Regions from separate parts of the Lentibacillus juripiscarius genome, predicted to be linked through region 2. Evidence: riboswitches for the same ligand, from Rfam matches in the RefSeq annotation. Region 2 holds a riboswitch; the other holds the start of a gene.
What was found. Region 2 has a riboswitch for FMN ahead of ribD (bifunctional diaminohydroxyphosphoribosylaminopyrimidine deaminase/5-amino-6-(5-phosphoribosylamino)uracil reductase RibD). Riboswitches for the same ligand answer to the same signal wherever they lie in the genome.
Positions count from the first base shown of each region.

Region 1: another riboswitch for FMN. It lies ahead of ACFSUO_RS07020 (ECF transporter S component); the one in region 2 lies ahead of ribD (bifunctional diaminohydroxyphosphoribosylaminopyrimidine deaminase/5-amino-6-(5-phosphoribosylamino)uracil reductase RibD).

Region 1 covers NZ_JBHUNA010000013.1:39,613-46,971, forward strand. The annotation lists gene ACFSUO_RS07000 (YugN family protein) at 4-372, shown strand; gene ACFSUO_RS07005 (potassium channel family protein) at 361-1,359, opposite strand; gene ACFSUO_RS07010 (thioredoxin family protein) at 1,557-2,120, opposite strand; gene ACFSUO_RS07015 (M20/M25/M40 family metallo-hydrolase) at 2,276-3,334, shown strand; FMN riboswitch at 3,474-3,619, shown strand; gene ACFSUO_RS07020 (ECF transporter S component) at 3,786-4,376, shown strand; gene ACFSUO_RS07025 (hotdog fold thioesterase) at 4,494-4,877, opposite strand; gene ACFSUO_RS07030 (1,4-dihydroxy-2-naphthoate polyprenyltransferase) at 4,893-5,828, opposite strand; gene ACFSUO_RS07035 (isochorismate synthase) at 6,028-7,359, shown strand, end outside.
Region 2 covers NZ_JBHUNA010000007.1:44,261-51,619, forward strand. The annotation lists gene ACFSUO_RS04290 (bifunctional 3,4-dihydroxy-2-butanone-4-phosphate synthase/GTP cyclohydrolase II) at 1-878, opposite strand, end outside; gene ribE (riboflavin synthase) at 894-1,499, opposite strand; gene ribD (bifunctional diaminohydroxyphosphoribosylaminopyrimidine deaminase/5-amino-6-(5-phosphoribosylamino)uracil reductase RibD) at 1,480-2,586, opposite strand; FMN riboswitch at 2,793-2,938, opposite strand; gene ACFSUO_RS04305 (hypothetical protein) at 3,145-3,807, shown strand; gene ACFSUO_RS04310 (alkaline phosphatase) at 4,042-5,418, shown strand; gene ACFSUO_RS04315 (DmpA family aminopeptidase) at 5,768-6,745, shown strand; gene ACFSUO_RS04320 (transporter) at 6,923-7,359, opposite strand, start outside.

The sequences.
Region 1 (7,359 bases), on a different contig from region 2:
AGCATGAATTCACCGCATTCTTCGGTAGAAAATAATATATATCCCCTGCATGTGTTGGAAGAACGGTTCAGGCCTGGTGGTTCCGTTATCCGGGCGAATTGGGATTATGAACGGTCAGCCATCGATTTAACCATTGAAGAAAAGGGAAGCCATTATTTCGTTCACATTCCATTTTATGCTGTACAAGGATCATTGGACTTTCCCGGGATAACGGTGCGGCTGGAGAAACCGTATTTTCTTGGACGTGACACATCAGAATTAGATAGTGTTACCCCCACTTTTTCTGTGGCTTCTCACGATTGGAGTGGGGCAGACAAGAGGGCAGGCGAGGTTATACTTCAAAAAGTGGCGGAACTGCTGTTACCAGGCTGACAGGAGGAGCAAGGTATCGTCCTTGTCAAGTTCCATATCATGCTGTGGGTTCATATGCCACTCGCCATCACGGATAACCCCGATAAGCAATTCGCCATTCTCTAGGAAAAACAGCACAGATTCTTTAAACGTGCTTCCATCCATCTTATCAGGAAGCGGAACATGGTTGAATTGCTGACTTTCCAGTAAATTCAGCACTGTTTCAAAAGGCCTTGTATGTTTTTTATGAAACAATTCATGGTAAAACAACGTACTCATGAAATCATTGGAACTAATGACGGTATCTGCTCCAGCCCGGATGGCATTGTCCACCTGGCTGATGGTCAGGATTTCCGCATTAATTGGAACATCCTGGTTATTTCCTCGGACAGCAATCGTTGCAAGGATAGTGTTAATATCCGCCTTTCGCTCGTCTATTGTTATATCGGCGGAAATTAGAACGGCATCTGCAGATTCAATCTTAGCCTGCACCAGCACGACGTCTTCACTTGGATCCCCATGGATGAAATGAACCGGATAGTGACGGTATGGCAATTTGTCCAAAGTCCGATCGATCAGCACCACTTCCTGGTTGGAATCTTTATCGGCTATCATGTCTGCCAGCTGTTTTGTTCGTTCATTCCACCCGATGACGACAATGTGATGACTGCCATTAAAAGATACTTTTCCCTCCGAAAGCTTATTTTCATGATTAATGGTAGTTGCGGCAAGTGTTGTGATATAAAACGTCAGCATTCCGCCGCCTGAGAGGAGCAGAAGAATGCCGATAATTCTGCCGGGAATAGTAAGTGGAACATAATCGCCATAACCAACTGTTGCACCAGTGATAAAGGCCCACCAGACGCCATCAAAAATGGATGGGAATTGATTTGGCTCCACAAGGTGGATGACAAGTCCAAACAAGAACATAAGCACAAAAATGGATAGGAGAAGTCTGACCGCTGTCGGCATCCGGAAATAAATATGTTTGAACACTTCGAGATTCATCTAGTTCACCTGCCCTAGTTTTCAATCTTCTTCCGGAATCACACATATAGTATTGGCAAAGGGCCGAACCCCTCATACGCTATAAACGAAAATACGGGAATGTCTGCGGTATGATGAAAAACTGGATTTTTAGCGAAGGGTCTGGGGAGTGGAGTGTCGAACAAGCAAAAAAACGCACCAGCAATGGGTGCGTTATACTACACGTTTAGGTTTCTGTTTAATTCCGATGTAATGCTTTCGTATACATCCTGCCAGAAATCGGTATTGTCACGGAAGGATTTGGTCATAAATCGATACATTTCTTTTGCCTTTTCCTTATGATCCTCATGATCGGCTGGCGGCAGCTTTTGTCTGGACTGGTCGACAAACTCCTGAATCTTTTCAGCTCTTGGCCCCCATACCGCCACTTCGTTTCCATTGCTGTTGATGAAAATGAATTTAGGAATCGAGCGGGAAGTTCCATTCGTTAAGTATTGATCCATCAGCTCAAGATTCTCATCACGGGGCAGGAATTTAACCGGCATGCCGGCTTTTTCCGCGATACGGATCAAAATCGGTATATTCAGCATGGCATCACCACACCAGTCCTCGGTCAGGATGATGACGCGAAGATTGTGCTCTGCCAGTGATTGAAAGAGTTGTTCATTCTCCGGTGGTGTGAAATGATCATAAATATGCAGCAGATTTTCTTTATTTTCCTGCATTGATTCAATATATGTGTCCGTGTCCATCCCTTTCGCAAACCATTGCTCAAGGTTCATCCGCCATCACTCCTTATTGTCATCGTTCCACTAAAGTGTAGCCGATTATAAAGCCCCAGTAAACTAAAGCAGCTTTTTGAACGGCGCTTTTCACCACGCGTTTTTGGAGAAAATCTGCTATGATGAAAGGATAGAATAATCAGGGAGGTTTTTACATGGAGCAAGCAAATAGAACGTTTCTAATGGATTTATTGCACACCCCATCCCCATCGAGTGATGAGGTGGCCATTCAGAAAAAATGGATTAGCTATGTGAAGGAATTTGCGGATGAAATCAGGACAGACAATGCCGGCAATGCAATTGGAATCCTTAATCCGGATGCTGAATTTAAGGTCCTTTTGGCAGGCCATTGTGATGAAATAGCCCTTGTCATTAACAGGGTGGACGACGATGGGTTCCTGCATTTTGATAAGATGGGTGGTATCAATCCGAAAGCTGCCGTTGGAATGAAAGTAACGGTGCTTGGCCAGCACGGGGAAGTGACTGGTGTTATTGGTGTCAATGCCCAGCACCACGGCGGCCTGAAAGATGACTTTGGCCTGGAGGATTTGTTTATTGACTGTGGTTACAAAACAAAAGAAGAGGCTGAACGCTTTGTGCAGATTGGTGATTTAGCTGTTTATAAAACCGAACCTGAGGTGTTGATGGACCGTTACATATCCGGCCGCGGCCTGGACAACCGGACGGGCGCATTTATCGTGGCTGAAGCCCTGCGGCGGCTTTCGGAAAAAGGATGCAAAGTCGGAGTCTATGCAGCGAGCACAGTGAATGAAGAAACAAACATGGGAGGTGCCTATTTTGCTGCTGCAGGCATCGAACCAACGATGGCGATTGCCTGTGATGTTACCTTTGCGACCGATTATCCAGGAGTGAACAAACATAAGCATGGCGATGTGAAACTGGATGGTGGGCCAGTTTTGGCAAAAGGGGCTCCAATTAACAGTAAAATCAACAAATTATTAGAGCAAACAGCCAGAAAACGGAACATGAACGTGCAATATGAACTGACACCGCGTATGACAGGAACGGATGCAGATCGTATGCGTCTGACTGGACCAGGCGTTCCAATCTCCTTGGTATCCTTGCCGCTGAGGTACATGCATTCACCGGTGGAAACATCCAGCCTAAAAGATATGGATGAAGAAATAGAGCTGCTTGTCACGATGATAGCTGAAATGACGGGGGAGGAAAGTTTGAACCCGCTGGAAGACTAAAACGGTAATTAGTTCAACGTGAATTAGGGAAAGGGTGGGATAGAGTTAACGTAAGATTGGAATAGATAGAAGGGAAAAACAAAAAATACTTGCGCATTTACTTTATTTTAGTTAAACTTAACTTATAAAATAATATCGATTCCATCTTCGGGGCAGGGTGCAATTCCCGACCGACGGTAAGAAGCAGCAAGCTGTTTCAAGTCCGTGACCCGTCTGCATGATGCAGCGGTGGACCCGGTGTGAGTCCGGGACCGACAGTTACAGTCTGGATGGGAGAAGATGACGAGCCGAAAACAGGTACATCCAATGTGCCTTGTTTTTCCTGTTACGTGTTACCCTAAAGCCCCGTAAAGGTTTTTAGGGTTTTTATTTTGTTTCCGAACGGCAGGGGAAGGCTTACCCTTCATCAGTGTAAGATGTGAATCGGTGAAGATGAGGGAGGAGACGAACGATGCAGTCTACTGCACAATCAACAAAATTAACAAAGCTTGTCATTCTGGCTTTATTAGGGACGATTTCACTGGTACTGTTTTTTCTGAACTTCCCGCTGCCATTTTTGCCGCCGTATTTAAAGATTGACTTCAGTGAAGTACCGGCGCTGATGGCTGCACTTATATTCTCACCAATGGCTGGTGTCATTGTGGAGGGAATCAAAAACTTGCTGTATCTGGCTGTGTCTGGAGCCGGCGATCCAATTGGTGTTGTGGCGAACTTCCTGGCGGGGATAATGTTTATCGTGCCAGTTGCTGTTCTTTACCACAGGTCCAAGGGTGTTAAGAGTGTTGTTTCCGGGCTGGTGACCGGCACTATTATTATGGCAATCGGAATGAGTGTGTTGAACTATTATATTATCCTGCCGGCATATGCCTGGTTTATGGGTGCCCCTGAAATGGCTGCAAGCACGGCAAAATGGGTGGCCGTTTCTGCAGGCGTGCTGCCGTTCAATATGATCAAGGGCATTGTTGTGGGTATTTTATTTGTCCCTGTATTTGTGAAGATGAAAGCATGGATCGAACAAAAACAAACGAATTTAGCATCATAAGCAAAGCGGAAGTGCCATCAGGCGCTTCCGCTTTTTACAATCATAAAAATCGACCACCCTGTACATAGGGTGGTCAACACTGTTCATTATTCGGTTACATCTATTTTTCTATCCATCCTACCTTTTTGGAACAACGCTGATGGTGCAGCGGGATATGCACAGCAGCTGATTCTGTTCATCGGTAATCCTGATTTCCCAGACCATTGTCCGCTTTCCTTTGTGCAGTGGTTCCGCCCGGGCAGTCACGGTGCCTTCGCGTTTAGATTTTATATGATTGGCATTGATTTCGATACCAAATACGTTGTGTGTTTCTGGGTCAACATGTTGATATGCTCCGATGCTGGCAGCAGATTCTGCAAGAGCAACATTCGCACCTCCATGCAGGAATCCTGCCGGCTGATGTGTGCGTTCATCCACAGGCATTGTCATGACAACCATATCTTCATCAAGTGATGTGATGCGGATGCCGAGTGATTCCATTAGAGTATTGGATAAATCCATGTCAAAACCCCCATATTAGAAAAAGTTGCTCACCAGTAGTGAAAAGCCTATCAAAAGCCCATACATGGTGTTTGTTTTGCCTGTGGCGGCCATAGCTGGCATCATTTCCAGGGAATTTGTCTTGCCGCGGAATTTGCGGATGACATCGGCCGCCTTGAAAATGCTTAGAAATGCCAGAACTGACCATGCCGGCAAGATTCCGGCTATCACATAGGCTGCGGTAAGACTGTATGCACTGATGAACATAAAAGCCAGAAATCGGATGGCATTTTTTCGGCCAAGCAGGATCGCTACTGTTTTCCGCCCGTTTTCTTTGTCCCCATCAAGGTCGCGAATATTATTGGACAGCATGATTGCCCCGATGAAAATAGCAACCGGTATCGACAGCCAAATGACCGAACCTGTCAGTACGGATGTCTGAATGTAATAGCTGATGCCAATAATGACCGTTCCCATAAAGAAACCGGAAAACAATTCGCCAAAAGGGGTATAGGCAATCGGGTATGGGCCTCCGGTATAGAGGTAACCAAATAGCATACATAATATGCCAATAACAGCGATCCACCAGCTGGATTCCATGCAAATATAAATGCCGAGAAGAATAGCTATGCCAAAAAAAGTAAGTGCCAGCCGGAGTACCGTTTTTGGTGAGATACCATCCCGGACAATCGTCCCGCCAATACCGACAGATTTCTCATTATCCAGTCCGAGGACATAGTCATAATACTCATTAAACATATTGGTAGCGGCCTGAATAAGAATGGACGCTAAAAGCATGGCTAAAAAAAGAAATAGATTTATCTCGCTCCTCGTCAGAGCAAACATGGTTCCAACGAATACGGGAACAATGGATGCTGTAAGCGTGTGCGGGCGCAACAGGCGCCACCATATCTGCAGACCGCTTTTTTCATTCATCGCCTCTTTAACGGATGATTGGTTTATGGAATTCACGGATTTTCTCTCCTTTATATCAGTTAAGGATTCTGCATTCATTATATCAATATAAGTTTAGGCAATTCGTGTCAGCGTGTCAATCACTCAAAATCACTTGATTTGTATAAATAGGACACCAATCCTTGAGGAACATGTGAAAAAAGAATAAAATAGATATGGTAAGCTGAAATGGTGGAAGGTATGGAGGATAATAAAGATGATTGAAGTAAAACCAAAATCATTTGAATCGCTGCTTTCTGAAGCAATCACGAAAGCGAAAACAAATAATGATACACAACTTATAAGCATGACAGAAGAAATACGGAAAGTGGACCCGGTTCGTTTCTTTGCGTCGGCCAGGAAGCTGTCAATGGACCGTGTTTTCTGGACAAGCACATCTGAACAGTTTTCCATTGCCGGTGTTGGCAATGCATGGAAAGTGGAGGCAGAAGAGAATCGTACCGAAGTAATAGAAAGCCGCTGGCAAAAATTGCTGGATGAGGCAATCGTCCACAACCCATATAAAGTGCCTGGAACTGGTCTGGTAGCACTTGGCGGTATGTCATTTGACCCAAGTGTACGAAAATCAGAACTCTGGAACAATTTCAGTCATGGTTCATTTCAGATTCCCATTTTGATGCTGACCAGGAGGGCTTCCCGTTATTATTTGACGACCAGTCTTGAAGTCAGGGGAGATGATGATCCAAACGAGCTGAACAAGTGGGTGGTGCAGGCAAAAGAAATGGTCATGGATAGAACGGAATGGCTTCCTGACAGCCCCGGCATTAATACGCAGCAGGAGATAGCCCCTGGACAATGGAAGGATACCGTAAAACATGCAGCAGATATGATAAAATCACGAGACGCAGAAAAAATTGTACTGGCACGTGAGCTCCGGGTGAGACTGAAGAAAGACGCATCTGTGGCTTCTATCCTGAAAAACCTGATGGCAGCACAGCCAAACAGTTATGTTTTTGCTGTGGAACGCGATGGTGACTGTTTTGTCGGTGCCTCACCGGAACGACTCGTGAAGCAAGAAGACGAACAATTGTTTTCCGTCTGCCTTGCTGGAACAGCCCCAAGGGGGAAAACGGATGAAGAGGACCGTGAAATCGCTCGGCAATTGCTGCACGATGAAAAAAATCGCAGTGAGCATGATTTTGTCGTGAAAATGATCAGGAAATCAATGGAGACTTGCTGTGATGCCGTTTACGTTCCGGACAAACCAGTGATTCATCCATTTAAAAATTTACAGCATTTGTATACCCCCGTGACAGCACGGCTGCAAAAAGGGTACAGTATTTTTGACATCATCGAAAAGTTGCACCCGACCCCTGCGCTTGGCGGCGTCCCGAGAGAGAAATCCATGACGTACATTCGGGAGCATGAACAGCTGGACCGCGGATGGTATGGTGCCCCTGTTGGCTGGATGGACAGCAACCGGAACGGGGAATTTGCTGTGGCTATCCGGTCAGGGCTTGTTCAGGGGAATATTGTGTCCTTATTTGCGGGCTGCGGCGTTGTCAGGGATTCTGACCCGGAGGCCGAA
Region 2 (7,359 bases):
ATATAGATGAGCACGCCGGAACCGGCCGCGTCCATCTGCCTCAGCGCTTCATGCAGCTGGGAACCACAGTCACAGCGATGAGAGGCGAATACGTCACCGGTCAAGCATTCCGAATGCACCCGGGCAAGCACCGACTCTTCCGGATGGATGTTTCCTTTGACGAGTGCGATATGTTCCTTGCCGTCCAAATCATTCGTGTACCCATATACATGAAATGTTCCGAATGCTGTCGGCAGTTTTGTCTCCACCTCTCTCTTGACGTGTATTTCTCGCTGTTTGCGGTATGTGATGAGATCAGCTATTGTTATCAGTGTGAGATCAAATGCTTCCGCCATTTTATCTAGATCCGGGACACGTGCCATTGTGCCGTCGTCTTTAATAATTTCACAAATAACCCCCGACGGGAATGCCCCGCATAATTCTGCAAGATCAAGAGACGCTTCTGTATGGCCCGGACGCTCCAGCACGCCGCCGTCTTTGGCGATCAGCGGAAAGACATGGCCAGGCCGTTTAAAATCTGCCGCCCCCGTATCGGGGTGGGTGAATGCACGAATCGTTTCGGACCGGTCCCCCGTACTGATACCTGTCGTTGTGTCCTGATGGTCGACACTAACCGTGAATGCCGTCTCAAAAGGATCGCTGTCCTCCCCCGTCATAAGTGAAAGCTCCAGTTTCCGGGCCAATTCCTGCTTAATGGATGTACAAACGAGCCCCTTCCCATGCGTAATCATAAAATTGATGATATCCGGTGTTACCTTTTCCGATAGCGCAACCAGGTCACCCTCGTTTTCCCTGTCGGCATCATCAACGACAATGACCGGTTTCCCCGCTTTCAAGTCATGGATTGCTTCCTCAATGCTATTAAACATCCTATCCACTTCCTTTGTCTGGTTTTAGTTTTGCTTGCGTGGATGGTTCATTAAGCTGTGCACATGTTTTGCCAGTACATCACATTCCACATTGACACAATCTCCTTCACCTTTTGCTCCAAGTACGGTTTGCGACACGGTATGCGGAATCAGTGACAGGGTAATTTCATTGCCGCTGATACCGAACACCGTCAAGCTGACACCATCGATAGCCACCGAACCTTTCATGATGAAATAAGCGGTCAATTCCGGCTGGATGGCCACATCGTAGTAAACTGCATTTTCCTGCTTTGTTTTTCGGACAATGGTGCCCGTTCCATCGACATGGCCGGTGACAAAGTGCCCACCAAACCTGCCATCAGCCGGCATGGAACGCTCGAGATTAACAAATGCGCCTTCTTTCAACATGCGCAGAGAAGTAGCCTTCATCGTTTCCGGCATGACATCCACCCCAAATGCATCATCCGAAACATCGGTAACTGTCAGACAAATGCCATTAACTGAGATGCTGTCACCAATCCGCACGTCTTTCAGCACAACTGCCGCGTCTATTGTCAGCCTCACCGCTGTTTCAGAAACCTGATCCAGTTGTCTGATCCTCCCCATTTCTTCAACAATTCCTGTAAACATCTGCATCAACCTCCTGTGGCTCGGCAATTATTTTGATAGCTTCCCCAATCATTTCCGTAGATGTAATCCTGATCGGCAAAACATCCTTCATGGAATCAAATCCTTCTCCACCAGCAACACCAGGTGCATCCTTCCCGCCAATCAGCTTTGGAGCCATGTACTGCACCAGCTGGTTGATCTGTCCGCTCCCAATAAACGACCAATTCACGGCCGAACCGCCTTCCACGAACAATGACATGATGCGCTGACGTCCCAGATAGCGAAGAACTGTATCAGGATCTGTTGCCGGAAGCGGGATCACTGTTACGCCAAGTTCTTCATAGGGGCTAATCGCTGCATCTGACACCTGTTCGCCGGTAATGATCCATGTCTTCGCCTGCCGGTCAGAAACGACATTGGCTTCCAGTGGCGTGCGCAGATTGGAGTCAAGAATGATGCGGAGCGGATTTTTCGCGCCCTTCGGCAATCGGGCCGTCAGACGCGGATTATCAGCCAGCACCGTATTCACCCCCACCAAAATAGCATCATGCGCATGACGATACCGGTGTACATCCGTACGAGCCGCCTCATCAGTAATCCACTTGCTGTCCCCTGTTTTTGTCGCGGTTTTCCCATCAAGGCTGGTTGCTGTCTTTAACGTTACATACGGCATTCCTGTTTGCGTGTAATGAAAAAACGCGCGATTAACGTTCGTGGCTTCTTCCGCCAGCAGCCCAAGCTCCACATCGACTCCAGCCGCACGCAATTTCTCGATTCCGCGCCCGGCGACTTTTTCATTCGGGTCCATGACAGCAATGACAGCACGCCTGATTCCTTTCTCCACAATTAGGTCGGCACATGGCGGTGTTTTCCCATGGTGACTGCACGGCTCGAGTGTGACATAGATGTCTGCACCATGCGCTCTGTCTCCCGCCATCCAAAGCGCGTGCACCTCGGCATGAGCCTCCCCCGCCTTCATATGGGCACCCATTCCAAGAATTTCGCCATCTTTGACGACAAGGGCACCAACCGGGGGATTGGGACTTGTCTGCCCCACAGCAGACCCGGCCAAGTTCAGGGCGAGTTTCATAAAGTATTCATCATCCATCACAGCACACCTCCACGAGTCCTGACAGCATTCTGGGCTGTCTTCGTTCATCGCATCATTGTTTTTCAGCACATTAAAAAAACCCCTGAATTTCCTTCAGAGGTATAAGAGCAGAATTTTTTACAGGTATGTACTATATACAAAACAGCCACACACAAGCAGCCAAACACGCTACTTGTATGCAGTCCAATTGCATACCACCCGAAAAATTCCTTCTCCCATCCAGACTGTCACTGTCGGCCCCGGACTTTCACCAGGTCCACCGCTTGGTATAAAACCGCACGGGTCACGGACTTTGAAGCTGTGCCTCATCACCGTCGGTAGGGACTTTCACCCTGCCCCGAAGGAATATCTTGTGTATTCAGTTATTTTATTTTAGCTGATTATGATAAATGTACCTTATGTTGACGGATTTAGTCAACAATTACGACTAAAAAGATATACATTAATTTGTACACCCTTATTTGTATAATTAAACTGAGCCTAGAGATGAACACACAATCCTAGATAAATGGCATCTCGGTATGGGCTTAATTTTATTAAAAGGGGAACTCAACCATGAGGAAATTTTCGGTATTACTTTTGTCAGCAATTTTATTTTTGTCAGCCTGCGGGCAGGGAAGCAGCAATAACGACGCAGCAAAGGAATCCGATGACCAGGGTACAGAGCAACAAAATGAAGAAGATTCGAATACAGCAGATGATGGAGAAACCATGACACAAGAGGAAAATAAAGAAACCGAAGCCCAAGTAGGGGATACGGTAACTTCAGACAATGGCGAACAAACACTTGTTAGCCGTACAGATGACGTAGGTACGTTTGAGTCAGGTCCCATTAACTTAACCATTGAAAAAGTAAATGGTGTGTCAGCGAATCTCAAGGGGGATCTAGCAGAAATAATGGAAACAGATCAATTAGAATATATTCAAGTTGATATGAATGTGGAAAATACATCAGAAGAAACAGTCAGCTTTTATGCTTCTCAGGCAACCATGACAACGAATACTGGTGAACAGTTAGAGCCAGATATGTTAATGAGTGAACATATAGATGGAGAATTCATAGGTCAGGTAAATAAATCAGGAACCTCCTTTTATATCTTGGAAAATTCCAAGGCTGAAAACGTGGAATCGATACGACTAATTTTTAGCGCTGCAAGTAATGACAACTTTGAAGATATTGGCGAAGAAATTGATATAGAAGTGGATCTTAAAAAATAACTTACTATAAATGGTGCACATTACTATGTGTGCCATTTTCTTATTCGATCTAATAGAAGGTACATTCTGACTGTATAAAATAGATAGAAAGATTTATGGACTAGTTACGTTCCATACCAAAGCACTAGATTCAGCCCTTCACGTGGGAAAAACTCACACCTAAACTACTATTTCACATGAAATCGGTATACTATACGATAGAAATAGATTCATATATTTTTAGGAGGGGAATTGATGTTCAAACGAATTCTGACGTTGGCTGCTGTTTGTATTCTGGTTGCCGGAACTTTTCTGGCGGTGAACACGGAATCTTCCCAAGCGGGGAATGGAAACGGCAACGGAAATGGAAAAGGTAATTTCAATGCGCCCAATAATGGAAAAGTGAAAAATGTCATCGTCCTGATTGGCGACGGCATGGGTCCATCGTTCACGACAGCATACCGATACATGAATGACGACCCGTCCACTGCTAAAATGGAAAGAACAGTATTTGATAATCACTTTGTCGGCAATGCCGTTACGAACCCTGAGGACTCTGAGGAAAATGTCACCGACTCGGCAGCTGCCGCAACGTCCATGTCTGCCGGGGTCAAAACATACAATGGTGCGATCGCCGTTGATAACGACCGGGAGAATGTCAAAACTGTGCTGGAAGCTGCTAAAGAAAAAGGTATGGCAACAGGCCTTGTTGCAACATCTCAAATCAACCATGCGACGCCAGCTGCATTTGGTACACACGATCCGTCCCGACACAACTATAATGAAATCGCCGATGATTTTTATGACGACATGATAAGTGGAAAACACAAGGTCGATGTCATGCTTGGCGGCGGAACAGACTATTTTAAGCGTGAAGACCGGAACTTGGTTAAAGAATTTAAAAATGACGGCTACAATTATGTAACGTCAACGGAAGAAATGCAGGCAAATGATAGTGAGCAGCTTCTTGGTTTGTTTGCACCGGTTGGGCTCCCGAAAGCCATTGACCGCGAAGAAAACATCCCATCACTTGATGACATGACCAAAGAAGCGCTGGAACAGCTTGATAAAGAAAAAGACGGCTTTTTCCTGATGGTGGAAGGAAGCCAGATTGACTGGGCAGCACATGCCAACGACGCTGTCAGTGCCATGAGCGAAATGGAAGACCTCGCCAAGGCTTTTGAAACTGTTATTGAATTTGCGAAACAGGACAAGCATACCCAAGTTGTGCTGACAGCGGATCATTCGACCGGCGGATTCTCTATTGGACGTGACGGTGACTATAATTTTTACCCAGAGGCAATTGAAGCAACGGAGCGCACACCAGAATTCATGGCACAGGAGATCGTGGATGGTGCTACAGTTGAAGGTGTTCTGAATGAGTACGTGGAATTCACATTCACAGAAAAAGAACTGGATGCCATTAAAAAGGCTGCTGCATCGGATGATTTCGATACAGTATACAGCGCCATTTCCGACGTATTTAACAAACGCGCTGGTGCGGGATTCACCACAAGCGGCCATACCGGTGTTGATGTGCCTGTCTACGCATACGGGCCGAAAAGCGAAGTATTCTCAGGCCTCATCGACAACACAGATATCGCAAACGAAGTCTTCAACTTTTTAAAGTAGATGAATAGATTCTGGCTGTCACTTTTATTGTGGCAGCTTTTTTGGTTGAGGAACCTGGAGATAAGAAACTATCAGGTTGATATCTCCGCCAAACGGGTTGATACTTCTCTGCAACCGGTTGATATTCCAGCCACACCGGTTGATTCTCCACCATTCTGGTCGATTTTCTACTTAAACCGGTTGATACTTCTTGCCAACAGGTCGATACCCCCGCGCCGGGGGGATATTTTCTTTATAAGCGTGACCGCAATCTCTCTTCTTAAATCTTTCTCTGCTTTCAAAATTCCTTCCCACTCGGGATTAGTCTGCTATAATACAGGTAGAGTTTTTCACGGAAAGGAGCAGCGATATGCAGCTGAGGAAGGGAAAAATGAACGGTATTACTGATGTTGCCGGGGTTAAAACTGGCCATGTAACGCTATATGAAAAAGTCAATGACCAGGATACAGTATGCACTGGGGTTACTGCTATTCTACCCCATGACGGGAATTTATTCCGCCAAAAAGTGCGGGCAGGCAGCGCAGTCATCAACGGCTACGGGAAAACGGCCGGACTGGTACAAGTAGATGAACTGGGGCTGCTCGAATCACCGATCATGCTTACAAACACATTCAGCGTTGGTGCGGTCATGCAGGGAACGCTGACTTATATGCTAGAACAGGATCCAGGCATCGGTGATACGGAAAGTTCCATCAACATCGTTGTCGGCGAATGCAATGACAGTTATTTAAATGCCATGAGGCTGCAGGCGGTCCAACCGGAACATGCGATTGAAGCAATCAAATCCGCTTCCGATGGTCCGGTTGAAGAAGGAGCCATCGGTGCAGGCAAAGGGATGGTCTGCTTCGGGTATAAAGGCGGAATTGGAACAGCGTCACGCGTCGCAGAAGGCTATACCGTCGGCTGTCTCGTACTCAGCAACTTCGGCAAACGGGAGGATGCACGTTTTGCCGATTTCAACCAGGTACAAATGGATACCCCGGATGGATCCATCATGATTGTGATCGCAACGGACGCACCGCTTTATGACCGACAGCTGCAGCGGCTTGCCAAACGCTGTGCTGCGGGACTAGGCAGGGCCGGCAGCCATATCAGCCATGGCAGCGGTGATATTGCCTTCGCTTTTTCCACCGCTAATACGTATGATCATCAATCAGACTCACAGATGGACAGCCTGTCGTTTATCCGTGACGATCACCCGGTAATGAACGAACTTTTCCAGGCCGTCGTGGAAGCAACAGAAGAAGCGGTCATCAGCTCGCTACGAAATGCCGAAACAACAGAAGGACGGAAAGGACGTATGGTGGAAAAAGCACCGCTGGATTGAATTAGACACCAGCCTTTGGCGATTCCACGCTAAACTTTGGCGATTTCAGATCAATTTTAGCGTTTTCGCAGCAAAATTCGGCGTTGTCACACTAGAATTTGGCATTTTTCAATATATCGTTAAAAAACAAAAGGTTATCCCATTAATATCCTGATGAGATAACCTCTCGAAACGAATCTATTTTCCGTTTGCTTTAAATTCCGGCTGTTCTTCCCTTTCCGCTTCACGCGCGTGCTTATCTTTAAACCGCTGGAAAAGTAGGTCCACCCTGTTAAACACCCATTGCAGCGCCAGTCCCTGCATGGCAATGCCGAGAACGGAGACGGCTGTCAGTGTCCAGACAGATACAGCCTGTTCGATTTCAAACACTCTATGTCCAAAAAAGAGCAAGTAGCCGAACACTGCCAGTGATGCTTCCAAGTGGCTTTCAATCGATGGCTCCACCGTCTGAATAAGCACCATTTCTGCGAGCAGCAAAGCGAGAACAAATAACAGAATCAGAGATTTGGACCGAATTGTCAGTTTTTCAACGAAGGGGACGACATAATATTTAGCAATCGTTTTGATCCGGAACAAATAGATGATGCGGACAATTCTGGCCATCTGAAAAAACT